2 regions of the Arthrobacter sp. AOP36-F1-5 genome follow, and region 1 is predicted to be linked to the other one. Evidence: riboswitches for the same ligand, from Rfam matches in the RefSeq annotation. Region 1 holds a riboswitch; the other holds the start of a gene.
The links. Region 1 has a riboswitch for S-adenosylmethionine ahead of AC3ZI9_RS00885 (acyl-CoA dehydrogenase family protein). Riboswitches for the same ligand answer to the same signal wherever they lie in the genome.
Positions count from the first base shown of each region.

Region 2: another riboswitch for S-adenosylmethionine. It lies ahead of AC3ZI9_RS14995 (OsmC family protein); the one in region 1 lies ahead of AC3ZI9_RS00885 (acyl-CoA dehydrogenase family protein).

Region 1 covers NZ_CM176892.1:177,313-181,184, forward strand. The annotation lists gene AC3ZI9_RS00875 (sodium:solute symporter family protein) at 1-901, opposite strand, end outside; gene AC3ZI9_RS00880 (OsmC family protein) at 838-1,443, opposite strand; SAM riboswitch class I at 1,824-1,922, shown strand; gene AC3ZI9_RS00885 (acyl-CoA dehydrogenase family protein) at 1,931-3,196, shown strand; gene AC3ZI9_RS00890 (LLM class flavin-dependent oxidoreductase) at 3,193-3,872, shown strand, end outside.
Region 2 covers NZ_CM176892.1:3,262,971-3,266,842, reverse strand. The annotation lists gene AC3ZI9_RS15000 (DUF805 domain-containing protein) at 48-665, opposite strand; gene AC3ZI9_RS14995 (OsmC family protein) at 1,211-1,753, opposite strand; SAM riboswitch class IV at 1,788-1,903, opposite strand; gene AC3ZI9_RS14990 (DUF6226 family protein) at 2,056-2,724, shown strand; gene AC3ZI9_RS14985 (SRPBCC family protein) at 2,927-3,379, opposite strand; gene AC3ZI9_RS14980 (hypothetical protein) at 3,445-3,651, shown strand; gene AC3ZI9_RS14975 (hypothetical protein) at 3,693-3,872, shown strand, end outside.

The DNA of each region.
Region 1 (3,872 bases):
CCACCAGGGCACCGAGGACGATGAAGGGGATCCCGAAGAGGGCTGCCGCATACAGGCCCTTCTGGCCGTCACGCGGAGAGCGGCAGGACATGGTCATTTGGAAGGCAGCCTGCGCCAGCGGCACATTGACGATGAATGTCCCAAACCAGGCGACGATGAGGGACAGCCCGGCATTTCCGGGGTCGACCATCGCCGGACGGGTGGCTGCCAATTCCTGCCAACCGCCGGGGCCGGGATTCGACAACACTACGAAGCCCGCGATGACGAGCATGACGACGAAGACCAGGCAGTTCAACGTCTGATTGAATGCCACGGACCTCATGCCGCCCGACCAGAGAAAAACCAACAGAAGCAGCGCGGTCGCAGTGACCGTCCATTGCAGCGGCAAATCGGTGAACGCCGTCAAAGCCGAGGCGAAGGCGATCGTTGTGGCCACCGACCACATGGGGAAAGTGACCGCCGTAATGACGCCCGCGATGGCTTTAGCCGCCCGACCGAACCGATCACCGATGATGCCGGTGACCGTCACGACGAGCTTCTCCCGCAGCGGTTTCACCAGCAACAAGGCGATCAGCAGAATTTGCACCGTTTCGGCCACTCCGTACCAGGCAGCGGAAATCCCGGTCCGATAGCTGAGTTCCATGATGGAAATATATGAAGAGCCCGAGAAGAGCCCCGTGATGCAGAAGGCGACGGTCCAAGGGCTGAAGGAACGGCCGCCATCGAAGAAGCCCTGTCCGCCGGGACGCCCTGCGCGCACGCGGGACCAGCGGCCGCCAAAGAGCAAAAGAACCGTATAGCCCACGGCTAAGCCGATGGTCCATGCGCCCGCCGATGTCACTGCTCCACCTTTCGGGACCGCGAGTCGAGACCGCGAGAGAGGGCATCCGCGTTGTTGCATTCCCTTTCAGGAGCGTCGACATCGATCAACTCCGCGAAATGCCAGCGAAGATCCACGACAACGCCGGCGGCGCGGATCAGGGTCAGCGCCGGACAACGTGATTCCACGGACGTCGTCAGCTGGTCCAACCGGCTGGCATCTTGTTCTCCGGTCTGGACGTGGACGGCGATCCGGCAGGAATGAAAAAAGGGCTGGACATCGGCGGTACCGGCGAATCCGCGCGTGTCCTGGGTAGCCAGGCAATAGGTCTCGATGGCTTCGAGACCGATCTGCAGTTCCTCGGCGATCTGTTCGACCACCACGCCCAGGCATGCGTTGACTGCGCCGACCATGTATTCCATGGGAGTGGGGGCGGTATCGGTCCCGCCAACGGGTTCGGGCTCGTCCACTTCGAAGCCGAAGGCCCGGATCCGGATCTTCGTCCGCATGGATCCCTGCCACGTCCCTTGGGAACGAATGCGTTTGTCGTGGGCTTTCGGGGAGACGGAGCCCCCGAGGCGGGTCTGCTGTGCGTCGGTCGTACGGGTCGGGGCAATGCTCATGAACTCAGCTCCATCGTTCCTGGCGGAAGCACCTTCGCCGGTGACGGGTTCCGCGGGGTGGCGGGGCCTTGTTCGGCGTGGTTGCTGCGGCGTCACGGAGCCAGATCTCTCGGCCGCTCGGGATGGGTACCTTTCCACTAAAGGCCACCGGCACCAGAAGAAGCAACTTCACACGACGCGTTGCGAAATATTTCATTGATGTTTCCTGCGAGGTGCCCGGATTGAACTTCCGTGTCCAGAACCCGTGCAAATAACGGAAATATTCGATGTTGCTTGGATTGCCTGGGGCTCGGAACCTGGGCTGAAACACCCCGGAAAAGTGGTTTCCGTTGACTCCAACGGTGGCGCTGAGGGCCCATGATGTGGCCCAATGGAGACAACAACCATCCAGAGCGGCCGAGAGATCTGGCTCCGTGACGCCGCAGCAACCCCTTCCCGATCCGTCGGGAGGAAGGTGCTCACGCCGGAACCGATGGAGTGATGTTCTGTGGCTGCCCTGCCGATCGACGAAGTGACCCCGCGACACCTGATCAAACTGACCCCCGGCGTGCCCGCCGACGGACACTACGACGAACTCGCGGCGGTCTTCAGACCCGTGTTCGCCAGCATCGCCGATGGCGCCGCCGACCGAGATGCCCGGCGGATCCTGCCCTTCGAACAGGTCGGCTGGCTCAACCAGGCCCGCTTCGGTGCCCTGCGGGTCCCCCGGGAGGTCGGCGGCTTCGGCGCCTCGCTGGTTGATTCCTTCCGCTTGCTCATCGAGCTGGGGGAGGCCGACTCGCAGATCGCCCAATTGCTGCGGGCCCATATCGGCTTCGTCGAATCGGTGCTGCTGCTCCACGACGAGGCGGTCAAGGCGCGCTGGTTCGCCCGCTTCGTCGCCGGGCAGATCGTCGGCAACGCCTACACCGAGCGCGGCGGCAACGACCTGGGCCACCTGAACACCGCCGTCGAACAGTCCGAGGCCGGCTGGCTGCTCACGGGGCAGAAGTACTACTGCACCGGGACGCTCTTCGCCGACTGGGTGGCGGTCACCGCCATGGCGCCGGCGGTTGAAGGGCGCCACGTCGCGGTGGTGTCCACCCAGCATTCGGGGGTGGTCATCCACGACGATTGGGACGGGTTCGGCCAACAACTCACCGGCACCGGGACCACCGGATTCACCCGGGTTCCCGTGGATACGCTCCTGGACCCCGAGGTGCTGGACGTCCACCCGGAATCGGCCATCTTCCAGTTGGTGCTGCTCGCCGTCCAGGCCGGTATCGCCCGGGCGGTCCTCGCCGACGCCCGCGCCCACACCCAACTGCGTGAACGAGCCTTCACCACCGGAACCGGCGTCCCCTCCCGGCATGAACCCCAGGTCCTGCAGGTCATCGGAGAGATCTCGGCGACCGCCTGTGCCGTGGACGCGATCCTGTTGGCCGCCATCGCCGAACTCGAATCGGTGATCGGCCAACCGGGGCTGAGCCCCGCGGAGCAGTACGCGGTCAGCGAGCTGGCCGCCAACCGGGCCCAGACGAGCATCCAACCACTCGTGCTCGAGGCGACCAGCAAGCTCTTCGACGGCCTCGGCGCCTCGGCGACCTCCACCGCCTGCAACCTGGACCGCCACTGGCGCAACGCGCGCACCATAGCCACCCACAACCCCGCCATGTACAAGTCCCGCATCGTCGGCGACTACGAGGTCAACGCCGCGACGCCGCGCAAACTCGGCGCCGTCGGCGACCTCAAGACCCCTGAAGGAGAAAAATGAGCACCACACCAGCACGCCGCCGGATCCGCCTGAACGCCTTCGACATGAACTGCGTGGTCCACCAATCGCCGGGGCTGTGGCGTCATCCGCAGGACCAGGCGTGGCGCTATAAGGAACTGGGCTACTGGACCGAGCTGGCCAAGACGCTGGAGAAGGGGCTGTTCGACGGGATCTTCATCGCGGACGTCTTGGGCACCTACGACGTCTACGGATCCACCAACTCCACCCCGCTCTCCGCCGGCGCCCAGGTCCCGGTCAACGACCCGTTCCTGCTGGTCTCCGCGATGGCTTCCGTCACCGAGAACCTGGGCTTCGGGGTCACCGCCGGAACCGCCTACGAACACCCCTACCCGTTCGCCCGCCGACTGGCGACCCTGGACCACCTGACCAACGGCCGCCTCGGCTGGAACGTGGTGACCGGATACCTGCCCTCGGCAGCCAGGAACATGGGCCAGGAAGACCAGATGGAACACGACGAACGCTACGACCACGCCGATGAGTACCTCGAAGTGGTCTATAAGCTGCTCGAGGGTTCCTGGGAGGACGACGCCGTTCTCCGCGACCGGGAATCGGGGGTCTACACCGACCCGTCGAAGGTCCACGAGATCGGCCACGAGGGCAAGTACTTCAAGGTCCCGGGCATTGCCATCACCGAACCCTCGGTGCAGCGCACCCC
Region 2 (3,872 bases), 440 kb from region 1:
GGGCCGATGCCCCGGCGGCGGACCGCCGGGACATCGCCGGGGCTTGGCTAGCCCTGGGTCGGGTCGGTGGGCTGCTGGTAGCCCTGTGGGGGGTTCTGGCCCGCGAAACCGCCGCCGGCAGCCGGTGCTCCCGGGTACCCGGCAGAGGTGCCAAAGGCGTTCCCGTAGGCTGCCGCGCCGCCATCGGCGTCGAAACGAGCACCTTCGGGGACGGAGGGCATGATCATGAGGACGAGGACCACGAGCCCACCGAGAATCGGCACCAGGATCAGCAGGTACAGGAATCCGCTGAAGTTGCCGTCGTGCAGGCGGCGGACGCTCAGGGCGATGGACGGGATGATGATGGCCAACCCATAGAGCCCGATCACCAAGGAGGGGATGGCCCCGCCGGCACCCATTTCACCGGTGACGGGGTCGGAGCCGGCCAGTCCGAATCCGATCGCCAAGCCGTAGAACACGGTGTAGACGATGGCGTTGAAAAGCGCGAAGAACCAGAACTCGCTGCGGCTGGCCCGACCCGAGAAGGTCGCATACTTCTTGAAGAAGCGCTTGATGGCCTGGCCGAAGCTGGCCCCGTAGAGCGGCTGGTCCAAGGGAGCCTCACCATGGGTGGGCATGGTGACCCCTCCGGGGTTGCCATAGGGGTTGGGGGTGCTGCTGCTCAAAATTTCCTCCATCGAAAGTATTTCGGGTGATCGGGAGTAGTCTTCCAGATGGAGCCTTGACATGCGATGGGGAGGACTCCCCATGTCGCGTCGTGTCTGCCCTTGGTGTGGGGTAGGCCCCCGGAGCCACCCCGACTAGCTCGAGGCCGCCGGGGCAACCGGCTACCTCTAGCTCGGTGGCATCGGAGGATTGCCCGCCTACACCTTGTGGTTCAGGGGGACCTCTGGAGGCTGCCGGCCACCGCCACTGCCCTGCTGACGGCTCCCGCCGCCGGCAGTGGCAGGCCTGGGCGCACTGGTCCTCGGGGAAGACCCCGATCCACGACAGCTCAGCGGTTTCAACTTGGCCATCACGGTGCCGGGAGCCGGACAGTTGTCACTGGACCGTCGAACTAGACAGAAGCTCACTTCATGAACATCAAGAGATCGCTGCTTCATGGATCGTGACTGGACACCAGGAGCCGCAGCCCCAGGGACAACACCGTGCAATTCGGCAGGTACAGCCGGTTCGGAGGTCCTGTTGGGAGTCGGCTGCTGGCCGCCTTCTAGGAGTTGACCCGCAGGGTCGTGGTCACCGGGGTCGGGTTCGTGAAGACGTCCAATACCGGGCAGTGGGCGTCGACGGCCGCCTGGAGTTCGGCATAGCGTTCCTCGGTGGCCGGACCCGAGACGTCCACGGTCAGCCGCACATCACCGAATCCCGGGCGGACCTTGTCCTCGATGCCGAACAGGCCGCGCACATCCAGGTCGGCGTCCGCCGAGATGTCCAGCGAGTCGATCGTGATGCCCAGCTGGTGAGCATAGAGGCGGTAGACCACCACCTGGCAGGAGATCAACGCCCCGAGGGCGTATTCGACGGGGCTGGCGGCGACGTCGTCCCCGGCCAATGCCGCCGGTTCGTCGACGGTGAATTCGTGGCGTCCGGCGCGGATGGTCGAACCGACCGAGCCCACCGGGTCGGCCGTCGCGCGGAACTGCAGCGATGCGCTGGCAGTGTTCTGACCGATCCGTTCCGCCCAGGCGGATCCCGCGGAATCGAGGCGTTCGGCGCGGTTGGAAATGCTGGTTTCTGCAAGGGTCTGGGTCATGGCGTTCCTTCGCTGTCATGGCGAGCGTGGCGCTGCGCCATACTTACGCCTCCCGGTCGGGACGGCGTCGAATCGTCACCTGGGGCACCCCACTATGGCGAAGGGGGTTGCCGTCCAACCGGCCAGGGCCTCAGGTTGGATCTCTTGATTCTTGGGTTCGATTCTGCTGGCGGGAACGCCGATCGGGCAAACGCGTCGCGTCATCCGGAGACATACGCCGGGTCATCCGCGGGTGGAGAGCCCGCCATCCCCGCAGCAGGATTCCCCTCGCCAGGGGGTATCCCAGCGGTTATCGTGGGGCCATGAGCGGATACCGGCGCCCGGAGTTCACCCCGGAGATCCATCGCGATGGACAGGGCGCCCCGATCGCCTACGGCCATCGGTGGGAAGGGATGTCTCCGCCTTCGCGCGCCTACTCCACGGTGGGCCATCGACACCGGTTCGCTCCCTTGCATGAGGTCGCTGATGCCCAGCTCGACTGGCTGTTGGACGCCTTTGACGTCGTCGCCGAACGGGACCCGGAGGTTGCTTCCGATCTGCTGTTCCCCTCGGAGGACGTCGTCCACGCGGTCCGGGTCGTCCCGTCCAACCTGCTCGCGGCCCCGCTGACCTTCGTCTTCACCGGGTTCCCGGGGATCTTCCTGCACGCTGGCGCCCTCTACGACGCCCACTATCCGGTATGCGGTTGCGATGCCTGCGATGACGATGTCCAGGAGCTGTTGGAAAACCTTGAATCCGTGGTGCGAGCCGTCGTCTCAGGCGGCTATTTTGAACGAATTAATCCCAACGACGACCAATCTGTCGATTATCGGCTGGCCGAGCCGGGCCGGTGGGAAGAAGCCGGGTGCATCCATGCCGAGGATGTGCCCGAGGGAAGGATGGAGGTGGCAGAAGCCATGCTCCCTTCCGATGGGCACTGGCGGCCGTGGCCGGAAGCGGTGCGAGACGCGGCTGGTGCGGCAGGGGGCTGACAAACCGTGTGCCCGTGGCGGTTCCGTCGTGATCTTCCATCAGGGCCGGCGGGCGTCAACACTGCGCGGGATGATGGCCACGTGCTTCCTGGCCGACATCGAAACACAAGAACCGCAGGCACTCATGGCGCGAATCACCGGCAACCATAAGCGCGGAAATGAACGCGTTGCACGGAAGCATCCGCGCAATCAGGGCCGCTAATTAGTCCACGGGCCCGGCGCTGAGATGGCGGTTCCGCTCCTCGATGAGCTTCTGCAGATAACGGGCCAGGAAGAGCTTCTCTGCCAAACGACCGAGAGGGCCGAACGGTGCGGCGAAATCGACGCGGTCAACCATGGTTGTTCCCCCCGACTCCTGGCTGAACTCATGGATATGACGAAACCAGCGGAACGGGCCCTTGACCTGTTCGTCGATGAAGGAGTGCGGTGCTTCCATCTGCATGATGCGGCTGGTCATCTTCAGGGGGACGCCAAAGTGCCAAGCCCGCCATGTCACGTTCTCACCGAGTGAGATGAGGCCGGAAGTGACACCGGCGATGGCCTCCTCCCGGGACTTCGCCAGCGATTGTTGATGGGTGTCGATGTTCCGGGCCAGATCGAATAAGTGTTCCTGAGGGATGGTGGTCCACGTCGTGCACTGGAAGGAAACGCTCATGGGCAGAGTCTCTCAGGTGTTGCCCGCCTCTCGAAAGGTCGGCGAATACGCGGTACGGTGCGCGTATGCGCTTCTCCACCCAGCAACGCCTCCTGATTGCCGCCTACTGCGCCATGATCCTCGTGGGTCTACTGCTGTTGGTCTTCGGGCTCTTCGGGGAATCCTGGTGGCTGCCCGTGATCGGCGCGCTCATCGTCGCAGGCTCCGGATTCACGCTCTCCGTATGGGTGCGGGAGTTTCGGCGTCAAGACACCCTGAAGAACCGGGCCTGAGGGTTGTTCCACGGGAGACGGTGAATCCGTAGTCTGTAGGCGTGAACAGAACAGCGACTCCCTTCCTCGTCATCGGTGGCCTCGGCATGCTGCTCGGTGGTCTCTTCTCCGCCATCAGTGCCGCCTCCCCGTCCTATTTGGCCGCCTGGGCGGTCGCCTATCTGGTGCTGGTGGTCGGTGTCGCGCAAGTGGTGCTGGGCCTGGGCCAGGCCCGGTTGGCC